Regions from separate parts of the Priestia sp. J2 genome, predicted to be linked through region 2. Evidence: riboswitches for the same ligand, from Rfam matches in the RefSeq annotation. Region 2 holds a riboswitch; each other region holds the start of a gene.
What was found. A riboswitch is a leader RNA that binds a small molecule or an ion and turns the genes downstream of it on or off. The one in region 2 is predicted to bind cobalamin.
Positions count from the first base shown of each region.

Region 1: it holds a riboswitch for cobalamin, as region 2 does, so the genes downstream of both, LJY09_RS09550 (ABC transporter substrate-binding protein) here and LJY09_RS13055 ((2Fe-2S) ferredoxin domain-containing protein) in region 2, are expected to answer to the same signal.
Region 3: it holds a riboswitch for cobalamin, as region 2 does, so the genes downstream of both, nikA (nickel ABC transporter substrate-binding protein) here and LJY09_RS13055 ((2Fe-2S) ferredoxin domain-containing protein) in region 2, are expected to answer to the same signal.

Region 1 covers NZ_CP086208.1:1,902,074-1,910,182, reverse strand. Annotated here, with positions in the region: gene LJY09_RS09570 (bifunctional adenosylcobinamide kinase/adenosylcobinamide-phosphate guanylyltransferase) at 1-152, opposite strand, end outside; gene cobD (threonine-phosphate decarboxylase CobD) at 149-1,228, opposite strand; gene cbiB (adenosylcobinamide-phosphate synthase CbiB) at 1,203-2,189, opposite strand; gene LJY09_RS09555 (adenosylcobinamide amidohydrolase) at 2,194-2,802, opposite strand; gene LJY09_RS09550 (ABC transporter substrate-binding protein) at 2,891-3,850, opposite strand; cobalamin riboswitch at 4,109-4,242, opposite strand; gene LJY09_RS09545 (thioredoxin family protein) at 4,333-4,647, opposite strand; gene LJY09_RS09540 (YpjP family protein) at 4,836-5,438, opposite strand; gene LJY09_RS09535 (class I SAM-dependent methyltransferase) at 5,819-6,598, opposite strand; gene LJY09_RS09530 (BrxA/BrxB family bacilliredoxin) at 6,733-7,170, opposite strand; gene LJY09_RS09525 (polysaccharide deacetylase family protein) at 7,411-8,109, shown strand, end outside.
Region 2 covers NZ_CP086208.1:2,584,885-2,592,993, reverse strand. Annotated here, with positions in the region: gene LJY09_RS13065 (M42 family metallopeptidase) at 1-920, shown strand, start outside; gene LJY09_RS13060 (hypothetical protein) at 1,273-1,431, shown strand; cobalamin riboswitch at 1,578-1,757, shown strand; cobalamin riboswitch at 1,875-2,055, shown strand; gene LJY09_RS13055 ((2Fe-2S) ferredoxin domain-containing protein) at 2,156-2,536, shown strand; gene cobJ (precorrin-3B C(17)-methyltransferase) at 2,550-4,172, shown strand; gene LJY09_RS13045 (sirohydrochlorin chelatase) at 4,190-5,095, shown strand; gene cobK (precorrin-6A reductase) at 5,092-5,859, shown strand; gene LJY09_RS13035 (precorrin-8X methylmutase) at 5,865-6,512, shown strand; gene LJY09_RS13030 (cobalt-precorrin-5B (C(1))-methyltransferase) at 6,516-7,619, shown strand; gene cbiE (precorrin-6y C5,15-methyltransferase (decarboxylating) subunit CbiE) at 7,609-8,109, shown strand, end outside.
Region 3 covers NZ_CP086208.1:484,282-492,390, reverse strand. Annotated here, with positions in the region: gene rarD (EamA family transporter RarD) at 1-508, shown strand, start outside; gene LJY09_RS02620 (TatD family hydrolase) at 571-1,341, shown strand; gene LJY09_RS02615 (lmo0937 family membrane protein) at 1,374-1,511, opposite strand; gene LJY09_RS02610 (YfmQ family protein) at 1,699-2,142, shown strand; gene LJY09_RS02605 (GNAT family N-acetyltransferase) at 2,718-3,245, opposite strand; gene nikA (nickel ABC transporter substrate-binding protein) at 3,315-4,856, opposite strand; cobalamin riboswitch at 5,000-5,190, opposite strand; gene ftsZ (cell division protein FtsZ) at 5,193-6,197, opposite strand; gene LJY09_RS02590 (tautomerase family protein) at 6,557-6,946, opposite strand; gene LJY09_RS02585 (hypothetical protein) at 7,114-7,272, opposite strand; gene LJY09_RS02580 (TRM11 family SAM-dependent methyltransferase) at 7,533-8,109, shown strand, end outside.

The DNA.
Region 1 (8,109 bases), 680 kb from region 2:
GTTTGATGAAGCTGGATACGTTTTTGCATTTCACTATCTGTTTGCCGGCTTGTGGCAATATAAACAGCGCGCTTTGTACAAAAAGTTTGAACCATGTTCTCCGCTGCACGTGATTTGCCGCTTCGAACCCCTCCGCTAATAAAGATGATCATATTTCATCGAGTCCTTGTTTGATTACGTTAAGTAAATAGTCATTTTCTTCTTTCGTTTTCACAGCCAAACGGATATAGCGTCCATTTAAAAATGGGAAGTTTTCAGTATGCCGAGCTACCACACCGCGGCTTGCTAAATAGATAAGCCAGTCGCGCGTTTTAATAGAAGACGGAACGCTGCAAAGATAATAGTTTGTTTGAGACGGAGAAACCAAAAGCCCCCATTCTTCTAGTTGACTCAAGATCCGTTTTCGTTCTTGTTTAATATAATGTACGGTTTTTTTCACAAAATCTTTTTCATCTACACATATCATCCCTACTTGCTGCGACAATCCGTTTACACTCCAAGGAGGTTGTTTTTTAGACATCTTGCTAATAATTTTTTCATTTGCCAAAATATAGCCAAGGCGAAGCCCCGCAATATTAAACATCTTTGTCATCGAACGCACAACAATGAGATGTTCATAGTTTAGAATAAGAGAATCAAATGAAGGCTGATGTTCGACAAAATCAATAAATGCTTCATCAATTATTAAGTATGTACCATGATGAGCAGCAGCTTTTACTACTTTCATCCATTCCTCGTGACTATACATAACGCCCGTTGGATTATTTGGGTGACAAATCCATAGTACTTTTATATCCGGAAGAATACTCATAATCAACTCTATATCCCAGCTCCAGCCATTTTCTTCAGCTAAAGGAACGTATGTCACTTCACATCCATACGCTTTACTTGCCTGTTCGTATTCGACAAACGTCGGCTGTACAATCCCCGCTTTCTCTCCTGAAAATAAAGAAGCAATAAGGAAAAAAGCTTCAGCGGCCCCATTTGTGGGCAGCACTTGGGCAGCGGAAACATGATGATGAGCTGCAAGTTTATTTTTTAGTTCTGTTACTTCAGGATCAGGGTAACTAAACGCAGCTTCCTTGAATTCGTTCCACTTTTCGTGAAGAACAAGGGGAGCCCCTAAAGGATTTGTGTTTACGCTAAAGTCTTTTAGATGCGACAAATTCTCGGCCCCTATTGCTTTTAAAAAGACATTGGGGTTAGCTCCATGTGTAGGTAATAGCACTAATAACTCCTCCTAACAAAAGATAGAATAACCACGTAGCATAGACCGTCCTTTTCATAATGAAAACAGCTTGTTCAATATGACCGGGTTGCAGGGGAATGAGTGGTTCGCCCATTTTTGCACGATTAGATTCTATGCCTTTATATGTATTAAGCCCGCCGAGTTGAATACCTAAAAGGGCAGCCACTGCACTTTCCCCGTATCCGCTATTTGGACTTGGATGCTTCTTAGCATCGCGCTTAATCAAACTCGTTACATGCCAAAGAGAATATTGGCTTTTTGCTACATTAACAGCGGTCATCACCACTGCAGTTAACCGACTTGGAATATAGTTTAATACGTCATCGGTTTTTGCACTAAAATAGCCGAACAGAAAGTAGCGGTCATTTTTATACCCAACCATTGAATCGCATGTGTTAATAGCTCGGTAAAAAAAGGCTAGGGCTCCCCCTCCTATAAATGCATAAAAAAGCGGAGCTGTAATACCATCACTTGTATTTTCAGCCACGGTCTCTACCGTCGCTCTGGCAATTTCTCCTTCTGATAAACGGTCCGTATCTCGTCCCACAATCATGCTTACTTCATATCTAGCTTTCTCCATATCTCCTAGCTGAAGCGGCTTTTGCACCTTATAAGCAGCTTCGCTTAAGGAACGAGTGGATATAGTAGTCGCAATCATTACGCCCTCTACTAAAACACCTAGTATAAAATGAACTCCGTACAAAGCATGAAGGAATAAAAAAGGAATAACTCCTGCGAGCACCACCATACTTATCACAAGAAGCAATCCTTTGAATCGTTTTCCTGCGCCTTTATTTAATCTGGAATCCATCCAATAAATCCACTTGCCAAACCAGCGAACGGGATGCGGCCAATTTTCTGGGTCACCTATGATTCGGTCAATGAGTAGAGCAATCGTCATGGCTGTCAGGTGTGCAATCATCGCTTGTGCAATACTCATTTCTTCACCTCTTTTCCTTAAGTGCCTGCTCTAAGCTTATTTTTACCAGCTTGGCTACCGCTTGACCTAAAGCGGTCATAGAGCCTGCATATTCATATAATGGTCCTTGCTGAGACGCTGCAACTGAGATACTGTCCGTAGATGTTCCCGTAGCAATCGTCTTTGTAGCTGGATCTATGACACCCAGCTGTGACAGCGTTTTTGTTTTGGCTTCTGTAGCGGCAATAAAAAGCTGTAAAAACGCCGCATCCGTAAGCCTGCCTTCCACGAAAAAAAACATATTAATTGTACCGGGAGAGGAATAGAAAGGGACAGCTTCGTCAGCTGTAATATCCACTGCGTTTCCTACTCCAGCCGTTATCACGGAAGCTACTCTTACTCCGTAGCCTTCATAACAGTAAATCGCTCTTTCTTTTAACCAAACCGCTGTCATCAACCCTACGATTTGCTCATGGCGCACATTTTCTTTCATCAAATATTGCTCATACTCTAAAGAAGGAGTATCTGAATAATAGTCTTTATGAACAAATCGATTGTAAAAGGTGTCCGTTTCCGTGATGCCTGTTCCTAAAACGCCTGAGCTGTATGTTTTATAAGAAGTCTCGGTTTTCATGATTAAAAGCTCAGGCCGTTCTTCAATTTTAAGATGTGAAAAGGGACCAATCCCCTTTTCAATTCGAACTGGAATATGGTCCCTCTTTTTATTTATTGTACACCTCAGGGTATACTGCTTTTGCTAAGTCCTCTAAGCCATCTACAATACGAGGTCCTAAGCGGTTGATTTTGTTTTGATCAACCTTTTCGATGTTCCCCTCTTTTACAGCAGTCATGCTGCTCCAAGCGGGACGCTTCATAATCTCATTTTTGTCTGCATCATACGTTGCGATAATAACGTCAGGGTTTAACTTAACAACTTGCTCTTCAGAAAACTTAACCCAACCCTTTTCACTAGCCGCTACGTTATCAGCACCGATCATAGTAAGCATTTCGTTCATGAACGTACCTTTTCCTGTTGTATAAATCTCAGGAGCTCCCGATACCTCTATCCATACTTTTTTACGATCTTCTTTTGAAATCGTTTTTGCTTTTTTCTCAATTGAAGCTACTTTTTCTTTCATGTCTTTAATTGTTTGATTAGCTTCTTTTGTTTTACCCGTTAATTTACCAATTTGCGTAATAGAATCATAAACCGTATCAAACGTTGTTGAATCTTTTACAACAAATACCGGAATACCCGCACTTTCAATTTGTTTAAATACTTCATCTGAAACGCCCATACTTGAAGCGTGTGCCAGCACTAAATCAGGATTTAAAGCAATAACTTTTTCTGCATTAACGTTCATATCTCCCACCTGCGCTTTTTTCTTTACGCTTTTAGGATAATCATCGTTGCTTGTGACACCGACTAATTCTTTTTCAAGGCCAAGGGCATATACAATCTCCGTATTACTTGGCATTAATGAAACAATTTTCTTAGGCTGTTTTTTCAACGTAATTTCTTTATCACGCGCGTCTTTTACCTTCACTGGAAACGCAGCTTGTGACGTTTGTTCTGTATCTTGCTTCGTTTTTTTATCACTGTTGCTTTGGCTGCCTGCACCGCATGCAGCAAGTACGATGACTAACAGCGCAATAATGGAATACGAAAGCCATTTTTTCATCTAAATACTCCCCCTATATATTGTTCATTGTGAATACGAAACCTCCACGTTAAAGAAAAAGCAAATGATCATGCAAAAAGCAGCGCTATCCCGTTTTTTCCGCTTTGACTATGTATACTGCTCGGCAGCAGCTTCAAAATAAAAAAGCTTTACTTTCAATTGAAAGCAAAGCAGGTAACGTCAAGATAAGCAGGAAAAGAATCCGTTCACTATACTTGATATGTATGTTCATTACCCTGCTTCACCCTTCCTCGAAGGTTTCACAGCTAACAATAAGGCAGGTCTCCTGACTTACGCACAAAGCGCTTACAGTGGCGGGACCGCGCTGGTTTTTCACCAGACTTCCCTTTTCACTCAATCTTTAAATTGAGACCTTATTGCTTTACGATTATTCACTTGTCCTAGTATACCCCACTCATCGAAAAATGGAAATAGCCATTCTCACAAAAAAAGCTGCGAGAATGCTCTCGCAGCTTAGGGAATTAAAGAGTTGCTAAAAATTCACGGACCGCTTCAGGCGTTTTAGCATTTGCACTGTGCAGGTGCGCAATTTTTTCACCGTTTTTATATACAAGAAGAGAAGGAATACCCATTACATTGTTTTCAGCAGAAAGTTCTTCAAACTCATCCTTGTCAATTTTAAACCATGCTTTATCTGTATTTTCGTCAACGATTTCATCAATAAACATATCCAAACGTTTGCAATCAGGACACCACGTTGTCGTAAAAATCCCAACGCTTAGTGTTTCATTCTTAATTTGTTCGCGAAATTGTTTTTCTTCCGTAAATTGTTTCATTGTGTTACCTCCAGCGTCTATTCGTTCCTTCCTACAATTCTATAGTAAGAAGTCTGACTTCATTATAAACGATTTTTTTATCGTTGTGCTAATGTTTCAGCTTATTTAGACCATAACGGTTTTAGACGTAAAAAAATGCTAGCTTAAAAAAGCTAACATTTCGAAATTGTAGAATGTTGTGTCTATTATCAGCTGAACCACTTAGGCGGCATGTTTCGGTTCCAATAAATTTTCCCTAAATCATAATGCTTTTGAAAATTATCTGCGGCCGCATGATAGTGAAAATTAAACCAGTATCCATCTTTTGGAGGATTTTCACGCCGTACATGAAACCGTATTAAGTCCTGACCGGTTTCCCGGTCATATACATGGAAAATCTTTTCACCGTAGCCAGCAGCAGGGTGCTCGCTTATCTCGAGATTCTGAATTGACTGTTCAAGTTCAGTGCCAATGTCGGTCAGCACTTCTTCAATTTTAGGTAACACTGCTTGACGAAATTCATCTTCAATGACAGGACCAATTTTTGTTCCGAATTTTTCCACTGACTGTTTTTCAGCTGATTCCATTGCATACGTAACAAATGATGAAACGTCTTCATATTTTGGTTCTTCATATGGCAAATGAATATCTTCTATAACAGCTGTGACAGGAGTTGTTTCTCTTACATACCCTGCTTTATGTTGCTTGTCCGCTTTTGCATCATCAACGTATAAATATTCTGGTGGAGTGACAAGCCCAAATGTAAATACTGTAATAAATACAATTAGCATTCTTTTTATCCATCTAGGCATTCGTATCTTTCCTTTCTCATCTTTTCCCATATGGTCTTTTCATATTGTAAAATTCATTATCATAACTCACTAGGTATTGTAACATACTTATTAATTTTTTACCTATATTTGCTTATTCATTTATGCTGTCTACGGGCATTTGACGACTTTTCAGTTACCACCTTCCTTCTTCTGTTTGAGGTTGTCACACCGAGCGGAAACCTATACAAGATATTCCTTTTTTGCTGGATGCTTAAACACAAAAGTATTTTTATGTTCAAAAATATATCATACTTTTATGAACTTTAGATGAAATTCATAAAAAAAACTTCCAAAACTTTTTAATTCCTAAAAGGTTTTGGAAGTCTTTTCAATGAGCGTAATTAATTTTACTTTTTTGGTTATTTTTGTATATCAATTGTCCCGTAATGAAATTTTGATGTTTTTCGTTTTTGCACAGTAAATCCATGCTCTTTAAAACGACTGCTTTTCCAATGATCTTTTAGCACGACCTTTTGTTTGGCTACTCTTTTTGCTTCTTGTATAGCCATTGGCGTCAGCGTGGTATACAGTGCTATTGCTTTAATACCGTTAATTCCATTCGATTCCTCAATTTGTTCTTGAAACATAGGATCAAAGTAGACAACATCAAAAGAATTATCTTCACAACACGCCAAAAACGATTCAAAATTTTGATGAACCACGTTTATACGCTTCATTGCATCATTCAACTCTTGTACGTCACTTTCCCAATTTAAAAGTCCTTGTTTGACTAAATAAGCTACATAGCGGTTGCCTTCTAGTCCGACAACTTTCCCACTTTTCCCTACCGCCACGCTCGCCATCATACTATCCGATGCAAGACCAAGTGTACAGTCAAGCACGCTCATTCCTTTTTCTAAACCAGCAGCTTCAATAAACGGATCACGTTCTCCCCGCAGCCATCTCTTCACTCTAAACATAGCGGAATTTGGATGAAAAAAAATAGGTTCCTCTTCACTTTGGACGTGCAATTCTACTCTATTTTTACCGACAACCAGCACGTCTGCCGCTTCAAGATTTTGAAGATCTGCAACAGATTTCTTCTCTCTTGTTACAAAAGGTATACTTAAATCAGCGGCTACTTGTTTGGCTTTTACAATCATCTGTTCATTTGTTCGACCAGCAGTCGTAACAATCACTTTCATAACTCCCCCTACACTGTTTGGCTATTTACATAAAGAAAAAGGATGCCGATAGACATCCTTTTTCTTATAAAGTATATGCGATTTTTCTTTAAAAATCTATATACTAGATGTGACAAAAGCAGGACATTTTATGAACAGTGCTGCTTAAAGCCATTTAAAATGTTTTCAAAAATAACTTCTAACGGCTGACCTTCAATTTCATGTCGAGGAATAAAATGAACAACTTCTTTTCCTTTTAAAAGTGCCATAGACGGTGATGAAGGCTCAATGTCCCCAAAATATTCACGCATTTTAGCTGTTGCTTCCTTATCTTGACCGGCAAAAACAGTTACCACTTGATCTGGTTTTTGCTCAGACTGTAAGTACGCTTGCGTTGCTGCAGGACGTGCTAAACCAGCAGCGCATCCACAAACTGAATTAACGACAACAAAAGTTGTTCCTTCTACGTTTTCCATAAAATCAACTACGGCTTCCTCTGTTGTTAATTCTTCATAACCGGCTTGAGTTAATTCTTGACGCATTGGTTTAACTAACTGACGCATATATTCTTCATATGCCATTGACATATTAACATTCCTCCTAACAATCATTCACGCTAAAAGCATACTATAAAAACCAGGAAAAATCTAGCTACTCACTCTTCAAATCCTTATCGCTGTCCCGTTCTCCTTTTTCATTTGACAAAAAAGATTAAAACCGGGTCATATCATCTAATTTTTTTCCATAAAAATGTCGATTTTTACTATTAATATTCCATTTTTTGTACTATAGTAGTAAATAGTAGTTTAGTAGAAAGGATTTTCAAATTGAACCAGCGATTTAAACCGAACAAACGATTTAAGCCAAACAAACGATTTTATGCATTTTTGTCTTTAGTGTTAGTGATTGTCGCTTCTTTATTTTTTATTACAGAAGCCAAAGGAAGTGAATCCGCTGCATCTCAGCAAGTCTTAGCATCTACTGCATTGCCGCTGAAAGAAGCTGCATCTTCAGCACAACCTGAGAAGCTGCTTAATACACTTCACCATAATATGTATGTAGGAAATACCGTGAACGATCAAAATCAAGCTCTTACACAGCCTGTTTACCTTACGTTTGACGATGGTCCAACGCCTGATACCCTTCACATTTTAGATGCTTTGCGTCAATATAACGTAAAAGCAACCTTCTTTATGTTAAAGTATCAAATTGACGCTCACCCTGAAATTGCTAAAAAAGTAGCACAGGAAGGACATGCCATCGGCTGTCACGGCGTCTCTCATGATATTCATGTCATGTATAGTGAAGACGGCGCCGCGTTAAAAGAAATGCAGGAGTGTCAAGCGACAGTTAAGAAAGTAACCGGTGTTGACAGTAAGTTAATCCGCGTTCCTTACGGCAGCGTTCCTTATTTAAAAGAGCCGCACCGTACAGAGTTGCTAAGCCACTTTAAATTATGGGACTGGAATGTAGACAGTGAAGACTGGGCACTTCGTTCTGCACCTAGAATTATTCAGGGCCTTGAA
Region 2 (8,109 bases):
ATCGCAATCGAAAAGGAGGCTTAGTCGCTACTATTCCCGGTAAAGATACGGATCATCACCGCATGCTGACGGCTCATGTCGATACATTAGGTGCTATGGTAAAAGAAATCAAACCGAGTGGACGTCTGAAAATCGACTTGATTGGAGGGTTCCGCTACAATTCCATTGAAGGAGAATATTGTGAAATCGAAACGTCAGCAGGAGAAGTATTTACAGGGACCATCCTTATGCATCAAACATCTGTTCATGTGTATAAAGATGCAGGTAAAGCTGAGCGAAATCAAGATAATATAGAAATTCGATTGGATGAAAAAGTACATAGCGCAGAAGATGTTCGCAGTCTTGGAATTGAAGTCGGCGACTTTGTTTCGTTTGATCCTCGTGTAGAAATAACAAAAAGCGGTTTTATTAAATCTCGTCATCTCGATGATAAAGCAAGCGTAGCTTTATTGCTTCAGCTCATGAAAACAATTCAAGAAGAGCAGATCGAACTGCCATACACTACGCACTTTCTTATTTCAAATAATGAAGAAATTGGATACGGAGGAAATTCTAATATTACGCCTCAAACGGTAGAATACTTAGCGGTTGATATGGGTGCCATGGGAGATGGACAATCTACTGATGAATACACCGTGTCTATTTGTGTAAAAGATTCAAGCGGCCCATATCATTACGGTTTGAGAAAGCATTTGGTGGAGCTAGCTAAGCAGCATGATATTCAGTACAAATTAGATATTTATCCGTTTTACGGATCAGATGCTTCTGCTGCTATTCGTGCCGGGCATGACATCGTACACGGCTTAATTGGTCCAGGAATTGATTCTTCTCATGCGTTTGAGAGAACGCATCAAGATTCATTAAACCATACGTACAAGCTTCTTTACCACTATGTGCAATCGAACATGGTTCTGCTTTAAGAAAGGAATATTTAATTAGTGTATTTTTATGCAAAACAAAGAGCAGGACGGGACTGTGATGTCTGTACTTTCCTTTCCTAAAAAAGAAGCCGGCTGTCCGGCTTCTTTTTTTAATAAATACTATATATTTTTTTACTGATGAAGCAACAGTTGGTAAAAAAAGCACCTTTTTTAAAGAGGTATAATACGGCTTAAACCTTTTGTACATTTTGTTCATTTACAGAAGTTAAAATGTTTTTAAATTTTTAAAAGTTTCTTGTGACAAGTTTTGTAGAATGGGTTTTCAAAAGGATATGGTTTCGTCATAATGTGGATATAGCGATCACTACAATAATCGGAGGCGAATCTTTTCATGTGGGTACTGACGGTATATGCTGGAAAAGAAATGAAAATGTTTGAATTTGAAACTGAAACGCAGGCGAGAGAAGCTTTTGCAAAAACAAATGGCTGTAAAGTTCTTTCAGAAGTCGTGTATTATAATGATCCTCATTTAACATTAGTAGCTATATAATAAAAAAACAAGAGCTGACTTTATGCTCTTGTTTTTTTATAGCTTCTTGTATCTTACGAAAAGAATAGAGTTGAAATAAAAAAAAATGTACGCTATGATATGGTAGTTACTTCTATTATTCTGATAGTTTAAAAGGTTCATATATATCAAACAGCAACAGTAAAGATGCCAAGAAGGCTTAATAGGGAAACTGGTGAAAGACCAGTACTGTCCCCGCAACTGTAAGTGTGGACGAACGAGTATAACCACTGTGGAAAAATCACGGGAAGGTTCTCAAGTAGAATGATACACAAGTCAGGAGACCTGTCTTTATTGTGAAGTTTCTATTTCTCCGGGGAGCGGGAAGGGAAACGTTGGCTTAAAGTGGCATTCGTGTACACTTTTATTCTGACGTTTTACCCGCTCGCATATTAGCGAAGCGGGTTTTTCTCGTAGCACAAAACTACATATCGTGCAAAAAAGGTGCGCAATGTTCACATTGCGTTAAATGGGAAGTCTGGTGTGAAGCCAGCGCGGTACCCGCCACTGTGAAGAGGAGCTGATTGCATATGCCACTGTATTCGGGAAGGCGCAATCAAGTGATGAATCGAAGTCAGGAAACCAGCCTTTTTCTAATGCGAAGCTTACCCTACGGGATATAGGTGGAAGTGCAAAAACTTAGTTTGAATTTTTCTGCGCCTCTATCATTGATAGAGGCGTTTTTTTAGTAAAGGAGCGAATAAGTGTGACGACGTGGAACTTAAATGGAACAAAACATCACGTATTGATTTGTAATGGAAGCAGCTGTATGAGAAAAGGTGGAGAAGAAGCCACGCAAGCTATTCGAAATAAAGTGACTGAACTGAATCTAGATGAAGCGGTTCACACAACCCGTACGCGCTGTAACGGAAGATGCAAAGATGCTCCTGTAGCTATCGTGTACCCTTCAGGAGATTGGTACAAGCAGGTCACTGAAAACGTAGCTCATCGAATTGTTGAAGAACATTTAGCAGGAGGCTGCAGTATAAAGGAATCACTTATTTATGAATATGATCAAAACGGTTTTGTTTCTCCGGAAAAGAGTGACTCCATAGAAGGAATTGACAAAGTAAAAAGTAACGCATAAAGGAGGAGCTAGCATGAAAGGTAAACTGTTAGTTATTGGATTCGGCCCAGGAAGCTTTGAACATATTACACAGCGAGCAAGAGAAGCCATTCAAGAAAGTGATATGATCATTGGTTATAAAACCTATGTGGAATTAATTCAAGGACTATTAACGAATCAGCAAATTATTAGTACAGGAATGACCGAAGAAGTAAGCCGTGCACAAGAAGCCGTAAAGCAAGCTGAAGCGGGAAAAACCGTGGCGGTCATTTCAAGCGGAGATGCAGGAGTATACGGAATGGCCGGCCTTGTGTATGAAGTGTTGATTGAAAAAGGATGGAAAAAAGAAACGGGCGTAGAGCTGGAAGTGATTCCTGGCATTTCGGCTATTAATTCATGCGCATCCCTCCTTGGGGCGCCCGTGATGCATGATGCCTGTACGATTAGTTTAAGTGACCACCTTACGCCTTGGGAGTTAATCGAAAAACGAATCGAAGCAGCTGCACAAGCAGATTTTGTAGTAGCTTTTTATAATCCGAAAAGCGGAAGACGCACAAGACAAATTGTGGAAGCGCAAAGGATTTTATTAAAATACCGTTCCCCCGATACGCCTGTTGGTCTTGTGAAAAGCGCTTATCGTGACCGTGAAGAAGTGGTAATGACCAATTTAAAAGACATGTTAAATCATGAAATAGGCATGCTGACTACCGTTGTTGTCGGAAATTCATCTACGTTCTTTTACGATGACTTAATGATTACACCGCGCGGGTATCAGCGGAAATATACCCTCAACCAAACAGAGCAGCCGCTAAGACCGCATCAGCGACTTCGAAAAGAAGCAGAACCATGGGCTCTTGATCAAGAGGAGACTGTAAAGCAAACGGCTTCAGCTATTGAAGATGTTCAGAATACAAAAGAAGAAAAAGCAGCTTCACGAGCTCTGGCAGAAGAAGCGCTTCAAGCAATTTTAGGTGAAACTACTTCACCGGTCGTACACCAGCCAATTGAGTCTATTTTTGAAGTGGCAGTTAGTCCAGGGCTTGCAAATAAGAAGTTTACGCCCGTTCAAATGACAATACTAGCAGAAGTTGTTGGTGAAAAAGGTACGATGGAGTATACGCCTGACCATCAAATCAAACTGCAAATTCCAACGGCTCAGCCAGATGTGATTATTAAAAAGCTCCAATCAGCTTCCTTTTTACTATCTCCAGTCGGAGACGTGTTTACAATTAAAGCGTGTGATTTTTGTGATGGAGAAAAAAGTGACGCCATCCCGCATACGGAACAATTACAAAAGCGTCTCGGTGGAATGGACATGCCAAAAGAGCTGAAGCTTGGTATTAATGGATGCGGTATGGCCTGTTACGGTGCTGTTCAAGAAGATATCGGCATTGTCTACAGAAAAGGTGCGTTTGACTTATTTTTAGGGGCTAAAACGGTTGGACGAAACGCCCATTCAGGTCAAATTGTGGCGGAAGGCATAGCGCCCGATGACATTGTTGAAATAGTGGAGAACATTGTCCATGAATATAAAGAAAAAGGTCATCCAAATGAGCGGTTTCATAAATTCTTTAAGCGTGTGAAGAATGTTTATGGATTCGACTATCAAGATATAACACCAAAAATAAAAGTAGAACCAGCTCCGTGTGGAGATTAAAAATGGGAGGGCATTATATGAAATCAGTTTTATTTGTCGGTCATGGAAGTAGAGATCCTGAAGGGAACGATCAAATTCGCGAGTTTATCTCGACTATGAAGCATGATTGGGACCCATCTATTTTAATAGAAACGTGTTTTCTAGAGTTTGAACGTCCGAATGTAAGTCAAGGCATTGATACATGTGTGGCAAAAGGAGCGACAGATGTAGTTGTAGTTCCAATTATGCTCTTGCCAGCTGGCCACTCAAAAATACATATTCCGGCGGCTATAGATGAAGCTAAGGAAAAATATCCACACGTAAACTTCGTGTACGGACGTCCCATTGGCGTTCATGAAGAAGCCCTTGAAATTTTAAAAACGAGATTACAAGAATCAGGAGAAAATTTAGAAACTCCAGCTGAAGACACGGCTGTTATTGTCTTAGGACGAGGAGGAAGCGATCCTGATGCAAACAGTGATTTATATAAAATTACGCGCCTTCTTTGGGAAAAAACAAACTACAAAATCGTCGAAACTTCTTTTATGGGCGTGACCGCTCCATTGATTGATGAAGGAGTGGAACGATGTTTAAAACTGGGCGCTAAAAAAGTGGTTATTCTCCCGTATTTCTTATTTACAGGAGTACTAATTAAGCGTTTGGAAGAAATGGTGAAGCAGTATAAAATGCAGCATGAAAACATTGAGTTTAAGCTAGCCGGCTATTTCGGTTTTCATCCAAAACTGCAGACAATTTTAAAAGAACGTGCTGAAGAAGGATTAGAAGGCGAAGTGAAAATGAACTGCGATACATGTCAATATCGCCTCGGCATTATGGAGCATATTGATCACCATCATCATCACGATCATGATCACGGGCACCATCACCACGATCACCACCATGACCATCACCACCATGAAGATAAGGTCGGCGAGTTAAAATGATTTTATTGTTAGCGGGAACTAGCGATGCACGTGCATTAGCTGTTCAAGTGAAAAAAGAAGGTTACGACGTTACGGCGACGGTTGTAACCGACAATGCAGCAATCGAATTACAGCGAGCAGAAGTGAAAGTGAAAATTGGACGTCTCACACAAGAAGATATGATGACTTTTATAAACGAACATGGTGTAAAAGCTATTGTGGATGCAAGTCACCCCTTTGCCGAAGAAGCATCTAAAAACGCCATCGGTGCGGCTGCTGAAACATCGATTCCTTACATACGCTATGAGCGGGCTTCGCAGGCTTTTACCTACGACAATATGACGATGGTTTCTACGTATGAAGAAGCAGCTGAAGTAGCAGCTGAGAAAAAAGGAGTTATTATGCTGACAACAGGCAGCAAGACGCTGCAGGTTTTTACAGAAAAGCTCCTTCCTCTTTCAGATGTACGGCTTGTTGCTCGTATGCTTCCAAGGCTGGATAATATGGAAAAGTGTCAGCAGTTAGGATTGCCGCAAAAAAATATTATTGCTATTCAAGGTCCGTTTACAAAAGAGTTTGATCAAGCGCTTTATAAGCAATACGGAGTGACGGTCATGGTCACAAAAGAAAGCGGAAAAGTTGGATCTGTGGATGAAAAAGTGGAAGCAGCTAAAGAGTTAGGATTAGATATCATTATGATTGGGCGACCGAAAATTGAGTATGGGACCGTGTATTCCACGTTTGAAGAAGTGGTTCATGCTTTAGTAAACCAAACTAGGAGTTGATTGAGATGGATTTTCGTACAGAATTTAAACCGTTAACTGTTCAGCCTCAGCAAATTGAAGGAAAAAGTTTTGAAATGATTACAGAAGAGCTTGGACCTCATCCGTTTACAGATGAACAGTACCCAATTGTTCAGCGGGTAATTCACGCGTCTGCAGACTTTGAGCTTGGACGCAGTATGCTGTTTCATCCAGATGCGATTCAAGCAGGAATTAAAGCCATTCGCAGCGGCAAGCAAGTGGTTGCAGATGTACAAATGGTGCAAGTAGGAACAAACAAGCAGCGAATTGAAAAACACGGCGGTGAAATCAAAGTTTATATTTCAGATCCGGACGTAATGGAAGAAGCAAAGCGCTTAAATACAACGCGTGCAATTATTTCTATGCGAAAAGCAATTAAAGAAGCAGACGGCGGGATTTTTGCAATTGGGAACGCACCGACAGCGTTACTTGAGTTAATTCGTTTGATTAAAGAAGGAGAAGCGAAGCCTGGGCTTGTTATTGGTCTGCCGGTAGGGTTTGTTTCAGCGGCTGAATCGAAAGAAGAACTTGCCAAACTTGACGTGCCGTTTATTACAAACATCGGGCGAAAAGGCGGCAGTACGGTAACGGTTGCTGCATTAAATGCAATTTCAATTCTTGCAGATCAGGTGTAACGCATGAAGGAAGTACCAAAAGAACCTAAGAAACTCAGAGAAGGCTATACGACGGGCGCTTGTGCAACGGCAGCTACGAGAGCAGCTCTGCTTACGCTAATTTCAGGAGAAGTGCAAGAGGAGTCAACGATTTACTTACCTGTTGGTCGCTTTGCTACGTTTCATCTTGAAGAATGCGAGTATCGCACAAGCAGCGCTGTAGCCAGCATCATTAAAGATGCTGGAGATGATCCCGATGCCACGCACGGAGCGCTGATTATTTCTGAAGTTTCGTGGTGTAATGGTGCAGACATTATCATTGATGGAGGAGTGGGAGTAGGGCGTGTGACAAAGCCCGGTCTCCCAGTTCCTGTCGGTGAAGCAGCCATTAACCCTGTGCCAAGAAAGATGCTGAAAGAAACGGCTGAACAGCTTCTAGCCCAATATAACATACAAAAAGGCGTTAAGATTGTCATCTCGGTTCCTGAAGGAGAAGAAATGGCGAAAAAGACATTAAATGCGCGTCTAGGTATTTTAGGAGGCATTTCGATACTGGGGACGCGGGGAATTGTTGTTCCGTTCTCAACAGCTGCTTATAAAGCAAGTATCGTGCAGGCCATTAGCGTTGCTAAAGCGAGTAATTGTGAGCACATTGTCATTACGACAGGGGGACGAAGCGAAAAATATGGAATGAAACAGTTCCCAGAACTTCCGGAAGAAGCATTTATCGAAATGGGAGATTTTGTTGGATTTACGTTAAAACAATGTAAAAAGCAAGGAATGAAAAAAGTGTCGCTCGTAGGCATGATGGGAAAGTTTTCAAAAGTCGCCCAAGGCGTTATGATGGTTCATTCAAAAAGTGCACCTATTGATTTTAATTTTTTAGCAAAAGCAGCTTCTGAGTCAGGCGCTTCTGCTGAACTGGTAGAGGAAATAAAAGGCGCAAACACAGCTTCTCAAGTGGGAGATTTAATGACGCAAAGCGGTCATCATCAGTTTTTCGAAAAACTGTGCGAGTACTGCTGTTTATCAGCATTAAAGGAAGTAGGGGACGGAATCGATGTCGATACGTCTCTTTACACATTAAAAGGAGATTTTTTAGGACAGGCGGTGCAACATGGCAATTAAAATTATTGGAATTGGTGACGACGGGAAGTTAAGTCTACTTCCTATGTATGAACAGTGGGTGTATGAAAGCAATGTGCTAATTGGAGGAAAGCGTCACCTTGACTTTTTTCAAGATTTCGAAGGAGAAAAAGTAGCCATTGAAGGAGGTCTTTCTTCCCTTGTTGAACGTTTAAAAAACGAAGAAGGAAATGCGGTTGTGTTAGCCTCAGGCGATCCGTTATTTTACGGAATTGGAAGCTATCTTTCTGCGAAGCTAGACGTTGAAATATATCCTTATTTAAGTTCTATTCAGCTTGCATTCTCACGTCTAAAAGAGCGATGGCAAGACGCTTATTTTACAAGCGTGCACGGCAGAAGTATAAAAGGGCTGGCTCAGCGCATTGACGGTTATAAAAAAGTGGCGATTTTAACCGATGAGCAAAATTCTCCTAGTGCTCTGGCAAACTACTTGTTATCATTCGGCATGACAGAATACAAGATGTTTGTGGCA
Region 3 (8,109 bases), 2.1 Mb from region 2:
ACTAGCAGGAATCGGCGTCTTAACGCTTAGTCTTCATTATGGTGTGGTTCCTTGGATTTCGCTTAGCTTAGCTGTTACCTTCGGATTATATGGTTTGGCAAAGAAAAAGATTAAAGCTGATTCAACGATTGGATTAACTCTTGAAACGATGGTCATCTCCCCTATTGCATTAGCATACATAGGCTACCTTACGTTTCAATCACACTTGCAGTTTTTTGATTCTTTTTCAACAAGTCTTTTATTAATGGGCAGTGGAGTAGTTACAGCTTTACCACTCCTATTATTCACAAAAAGTGCTAAAAAAGTATCATTATCAATGCTTGGTATTCTTCAATATATTTCACCAACCTTGTCTTTGCTAGCAGGAGTCATTCTATACCATGAAGCGCTAACAAAAGCTCATGTTATTGCTTTTAGTTTTATTTGGTTAGCTCTTATTGTTTATACGTTCTCATCTATTACTAAATGGGGGAACAGAAAACAAATAAGAAATAAAGTGGAGGCTTAACAGAATCATACACTCTCTTACGTATTATTTTTAAACAAAATAGGCTGGGAGGAGCATTATTTATGAAACGAATTATTGACTCGCATATTCATCTAGATCAATATGAACAGAAAAGCTGGAAAGACATAGTTGAGCAGGATCCTTCGTTACAAGCGCTTATTTCTGTATCTTCTACATTACACTCTTGCCAACTTAATCAAAAAATCAGCAAGTTATATTCCTGCGTGAAACCTGCCTACGGATTTCACCCTGAACAAATGCTGCCTTCTTCAAATGAATTAGCGGAGCTGTTTGCTTGGATTGATCAAAACAATGAAGAAATGATCGCTGTTGGGGAGGTTGGTCTACCTTATTACTTAAGTCAGACCTATACTCTTTCTCTAGAGCCCTATTTGGAGCTGCTTGAAGCTTTTATTATTCATTCAAAAAAATGGGGGAAACCGCTAATTCTTCACGCTGTATATGAAGATGCTGAGATCGTGTGCGACTTACTAGAAAAACATTCTGTGCCTAAAGCTCACTTCCACTGGTTCAAAGGAGCTAAAAAAACCGTTGAACGAATGAAAAACAACGGCTACTATATTTCCGTTACACCTGATATTGTATATAAACCTAAAATCCAAGCGCTTGCCACAGATTACCCTCTTGACTACTTGATGGTCGAAACAGATGGTCCGTGGCCATTTGAAGGACCTTTTCAAAACCAGACAACGGTTCCATCAATGATGCATCAGTCCGTTCAGGAAATAGCACGTCTCAAAAGGGTTTCTGTAACGGAGACATATGATTTTTTATATCGAAATACAGCTCATTTTTATAATCTCTCCACATAAAAAGCCTTTCCCTAAGGAAAGGCTTTTTATATCTAAATTCGTTTCACAAGTTTTACGATCAGCACAATCACTGCAATGACAAGAAGAATGTGAATGATGCCGCCGCCAATATGAAAAACTAATCCTAATAACCAAAAAATAAATAAAAGTCCAATAATCGTCCACAACATAATTTTTTCTCCTTTTTTATATGTAGTATTTGTTATAATTTTATATTTCCCTAAATGTGCATAAATAAACGCATTTCATATACATCTTTTCACTAAAGAAGATTCACATAATGTACAAAAAGCAATCATGTTCTCTGTGGTAAAATAAGTATGTAATCTTATTTAATTTAAGCGGAGATGATTAACTATGACATGGATTGTATTACTTTCCATCATTCTTGTAAGTGCACTCAAAATATTAATAACGTGTCTTCCAACTCCAGTGGTCAAATGGCTTATGACTAAATTTCAATTACACCCAACACTTGATGATCAAAACGCTACTGTCACAGTTGATGGGAAACATTTAGAAGGCAAAGACAAAATGCAAGTGATTGATTATTTTAATAAAGCAACATTTTTAAAACAATATTATGTCCATGAAGGAAATAAGGACTATTATAAACACCTAGAAGACAGTGAAACTCCACTTGTTATCGATACGAAAAAAGGGAAAAACGATGTTCGACTATGCGTATACAGCTATCATGATCATGTCGACGTCGTGAAACAATACAAAAAGAAGATTATCGCCTACAGCCTGCTGTCTGATCACCTTCAAAAGCAGTCCATAACAGCTGACCTAGCTTAAACCAGTCGCCTACAAGGCGGCTTTTTTAGTTTTTAGTTTTAGTTTGAAGTTACCTTACTTAAAAATACCAAACTTTAACATTAAATCTAATGCTATAACATAAATTAATAGAATTTTCTAACTTTTTTAAGAGGTGATGGATAATGCTTTCTTTGTTAGGGTTTGGCATGATTGCTACTTTTCTTTCTTTTCAAGTGGGCCTTTGGGACAACTATTATCATGACAATTACAGCCATTTTAACGAACGCTGTTTCCCTTTAGACTCCTACTATAAAAAAAGGAAGCCGACTACCATAAGGCAATCGGCTCACACATGTAGGATATTGATTTAACACTAACAAAGTACAACACAACACTAGTAATTATATAATATATTTCATTATTTTGAAAGCGATTTCATATATATTTTTAAAAATATTTTGTTACTTGTTTTTTACAGAAAAGAACCACGTTTCAGCCAATTCGAAACGTGGTTCTTTTCTGTAAGGACTTGCCCTACAGGCTATAAATGTAAGTTACGTTCATTATAGCATGAGCCCATATACAGATTCCATGGTAATTACTGTATGATCTCGTTACGTTACGACTCGTTGTATTTTTCTGTCCATGTGCAGCGTATTCCATGGTTCATCCTGTTCAGCTAGCCTTTTGATAAAGCCTTGTGAAGCCCAAAAAGGAATAGCGCCAGGTAAAAAAGGATGAGTATGCAGATACAGCGTGTCATAAAAATGACTTTGGGCAAATTGTTCAACTGCTTTTAACAGCTGCTGTCCAATGCCTAGACGCCGGTACGCTGGATCGACATAGCATTTTACAATCTCAGCTGCAGTTCTATGTTCATATCGCTCTTTTAATGCATGAAACCGTCCATCGTAAGCGTATAAACCAATGGTTCCAATTACTTGTTGATTTTCCGTAACAGCTGCAAAAAAAGCAGCGTCTTTCGCTTGAACGTAATGTTCATTAAAATGAAGCAAATCCACAGGAAGCCGATTTTTTTCCAGCATAGGAAATAGCTCATTCCGCATATTCATGACAAACTGAATCACTTCAGCATCCTTTTCTTTTACTTCTTTAATTTGATACATTTGTACTTCTTGCACGTTTACTGTCACATCCTTTTAGCGATCATTGTATACTTTTTCTTTTCTCTGCTTATGCTGCAATGTTAACTACGGCGTTACGTCTAAATGCTGAGTCAGCATATAATACTCGCTTGGATTTGTTGTCCAGTTTTTCACTTTTTGATTATAAGCAACAACAATGTTTGGATGTACAATCGATGACGTCAGCATTTTTCTATTAATCAAAGCGGTTGCTTGTTTGGCTAACTGATCTCGTTTTGCGTCATCTACTGTTGAATTTAACTGTTCTATCATTTTTGTTAGCGTATCATCATTAATCCGGCTGGCATTTAAACCACCGCCGGGCAAATAGTTCGTACTTAAATAATAGCTGGCATCTCCTCTAGGTGCTGTGATAAGGCTGTACAATGCTAAATCCCAATCATCTTTTGCCATTACATATTCATCGCTATCTTCAACTAGGTGAATCTTAATAGTAATTCCTAACTCTTTGGCATTAGACTGTATAAGCTGAGCAATTAAAGGCAGTTCTGGCAAAGAACTATATGTGACAAGAGAGAGCGATAGTGGCTTTCCATTTTTGATTGCTTTGTCATTTTTGATTTGATAGCCTGCTTTCTCTAAATATTTTTTAGCAGATGTCATACCTCTTTGCTCATTAGCAGTACTATCAGCAAAAGGAAATTGGGGTAAAAATGGACCTCGAGCCGCTGCCGCTTGATTGTTCATGATGCTGCTAACAATTTCTTTTCGGTTCAATAAGGTATCGATAGCTTTTCTTACATTTTCGTCTTTTAATGCGTCATTAGTTTGATTGTAAAGCAATAAATGGGTGCGCACACTAGGTACTCCACTTACTTTAAAAGACGGATCTGTTTGTAAAGTGCCCAAGCTTTCTAAAGGCGGGCGATAAATAATATCGGCTGTTCCAGATTGAAGAGCAGCAACTCGCGCATTAGCATCTTCGTTAAATCCAAAGATCGCACTTTTCAATTTCACTTTTCCACCCCAATAATTTTCATATCTTTCTAATTTTACTTGATTTCCTTGATCAAAAGACAAGACGCGAAATGGACCCGTACCAATGGGCTTCTTAGCTATATTAGAAGCATTAACATCTATAATAGCTGTATTTGGATGCACTAATTCAGAAGGAAATTTAGGCATTGGTTCTTTTAATGTAATTGTCAGCGCATGACTGTTCGCTTTCATTTCTTTAATATTTAAAGCGTTTTTCATCGCATAACTTTGGTCTATCGTTCTTTGAAGAGAAGACTTAACGGCATTTGCATCCAGCGCTTTTCCGTTTTGAAACGTGATGTTCTTTCTTATCATAAATGTCCATGTAAGGCCGTTATCTTTCGTTTCCCACTTTTCAGCAAGCCAAGGCTTTATTTTTAAATCGTCGTTGATTTTAACAAGCGTCTCCCCTACTCCCCCACGAACTGCTGTATAATTATCGTCCGTATGAGGATCAAGCGTTGCAGATGTAAAATTAAATAAAAACGTCACACTTTTATCCGTTTTCTTTCTTTCTTTTATACTTACGCTCTCTTCATTAGGAGCGCAAGCAGTGAGGCAAAGTAACATGAGAAATATCATAGATACAAGTTTTTTATTATTTATCATTCATTTTTCCACCTTCTATTTTAATACACAAAAAAAGCACTTCTAAAAAGAAGTGCTTGCCTTCACAACAAATTCAGATAAACGTATCCCTTGTTTATCGTATTTTTGATTCTGCCAAAACACCTCCCTATCCTCGTAGGTTATTGTGTGCTGCGATTTATGGCAGGTCTCCTGGCTTCAAGTCACTGCCTTATACCGCCTTCCCGTCTCTAAATAGACAGTGGCTTTTTGACATAAGGCTCCTTGTTACAGTGGCGGGACCGCTCCGGATTTTCACCGGATTCCCTTTTAAGGCAATTGAAAAACAATTGCCACCATAAAAGCTGGTTATTTAATTTAGTAGCGTGCTCTTGAAACTCTAGAAGTGGAAGCTGATGGTGAAATATCTTCATCATCAAATCCAGTGGCAATAACGGTTACCATCATTTCGTCCTTTAAATCTTCATTAATCACAGATCCAAAAATCATATTTAAGTCCTGATCAGAAGCGGACGTGACAATATCTGCTGCTTCCTGTACTTCGTAAAGACTCAGGCTGCTGCCGCTCGTAATGTTCAGCAGCACGCCTCTTGCTCCATCAATCGATGCATCTAGCAGCGGACTAGAAATCGCTTTTTTCGCTGCTTCAATTGCTCGATCTGATCCCGAAGCTCGTCCGATACCCATAAGCGCAAATCCTTGATTAGACATAATTGTTTTTACATCAGCAAAGTCAAGGTTAATCAGCCCTGGAACAGCGATTAAATCTGAAATACCTTGAATACCTTGGCGAAGAACATTATCTGCTTCACGGAATGCTTCAAGCATAGGTGTCTTTTTATCAACGATTTCAAGCAAACGGTCGTTTGGAATGACAATAAGGGTATCTACCGATTCATTCATCGCAGTAATACCGCCTACTGCTTGCTTGGTACGTTTATTTCCTTCAAACTTGAAAGGACGAGTAACTACTCCAATTGTTAAAGCATTTAGTTCACGGGCAATTTGGGCAATAACCGGAGCTGCTCCAGTACCAGTGCCTCCCCCCATGCCAGCTGTTACGAATACCATATCTGCGCCTTGCAGTACTTCTTGAATTTGCTCTCTGCTTTCTTCTGCAGCTTCTCTTCCTACTTCTGGATTAGCTCCTGCACCTAATCCTCGCGTTAATGCCGCACCAATCTGCATTTTCACATCTGCTTTAGATAAATTAAGCGCCTGAGCATCCGTATTAACGGCGATAAATTCTACCCCTTGTACACCATGTTCAATCATACGGTTAACGGTGTTATTTCCTCCACCGCCGACTCCAATTACTTTAATTCGCACTAATGGCGATACATCTCCATCAAATCCAAACATTCTAAGTTCCTCCTCAATGATCAAAATTACTTTCTCTTATTATCCGAAAAAACACGTGAAGAACCTTTTACTCCTATGTTTAACGCGTAACTGTTCTTTTGTTTTACAGATTTTATACATTTCTCTTTTAACCTTTAAATCTTTACATCTTTATGTAAAATTATTGTTGTTCCGAAGTTAGTACGCCGAACTCTTTTTTGGTTTTCCCACTCAAAACGGCATATAAGCTTATTGTATCATTCATTTGACAGATGTCTGTATTTAATTTTGAGTAAGATGTGACTAAGAGAATAATATTTTTATAGACAAAATGAGAAAAAGCCCTTAGAAATAAGGGCTTCTCTAGATAATAAACCATTTTATAATTTCCCAGTTAAGAATTGAGCTTCTCCCATACCAAAGCTCCAGTCAGCATTACCGTTTTCAACAATTGAAATCATAATGTCGCTTGGCTGAATTCCGCAGCTTTCTCCCAGCTCTTTTACAATTAATTTGTAAAGAGCTTGTTTTTGCTCTTCTGTTCGCTGTTTGCTCGTCACACTTATAATAACCAAATCCTTGCTTCTCTCAAAGCCAAGACCTGTATCTTCAATAATCATTTCATGAGCAGGATGCTGATGTACAATTTGATAACGATCGCGTTCTGGGACGCCAAAGGCTTCTAGCATCGCTCGATGAGTAGCGTCTAGTAATGTTTTTAACTCTTTTTCGTCTCTTCCTTCTATTACATCAAATCTAAGTAATGGCATACTAAGTAACCTCCAGCTTTTTGTCTAATGTATTATTGCTTTATCATATCACAACTATCATTTGTAAAAAAAAGATACGCTATTCACAATGTGCTCTCTAGTGAAAGAGACCTCAAACTCTTCAATAAAAGCTGAACCTAATAAAAAGAAATGAGCAGCATAACGGCTCATTTCATTAGTACAAAAATATTTATAATAAGAGCTAAAATACATGCAGATACAATGGCAATGAGTACGTTCATCACAAGGTTTTGCGAGGATGTTTTAGCTTGTTTTTTCATATCAGCCCGACTCATCTGTTGCTTTTCATGATCACTTTTAGACATCACGTAGCCTCTCCTATTCATCAAAATGTCAGCAGTGTATAAATGATTTTTGAGAAACCTTGATCCAGTTCTTTTGTATAAACAGCAGCACATGCAGGTTATCATCAGTTATTTTAGCATGTTTTGTCAAATAAGTGGACTATGTAGCGCTTCAATTTAGTATTCACAGCCAAATATATTTAAATTCGTTGCTTTTCTCTTCTTTTCTCGCTATTGTTTGAGAAGAAGGATAATTAGATACGATAAAGGATGATACGATATTGAATAACCATACGCAGCTGCCTCAGTATATCTACACATACGCATGCAGCGAAGAGGAACTCTCACTATGTCAATTAGAGAGACGCTCTCTTTTTGAAATTGAAACTGAGAAACCTATCATAAAAAGCGCCGTTAAACTTGATCCAAGCAGAAGCCCTTTTATCAAAGAGCGATTAGATATTATGTATGAATCAGATGACCTTGCAGATATTTGCAAACAAGTAGAAGATATTGACCTTGGAGATCAAACATTTAAACTCATTTTTATGAAAATTAATGACTTAGAAAAAGATCAAAAAATAAGCTATAAAGGTCAGCGTGCGATTGAACGTGATGTGGGTTGGCATTTTGTAGCAGAAGCAGACTTGCATAACCCTGACCATTTGTTTGGAATTGTTCCATTTGAAGGACGCTGGTATTTTGGAAAATATCAAAAAAGCGAAGCTGTATGGCTGCATCATTTGAAGAAACCGCGTGAATACTCTACGGCACTCAGTACCCGCCTTGCAAGAGCTGTAGCTAACATTGCCGTTCCAAAGCCTGAAGGAATCAAAGCGATTGATCCATGCTGTGGTA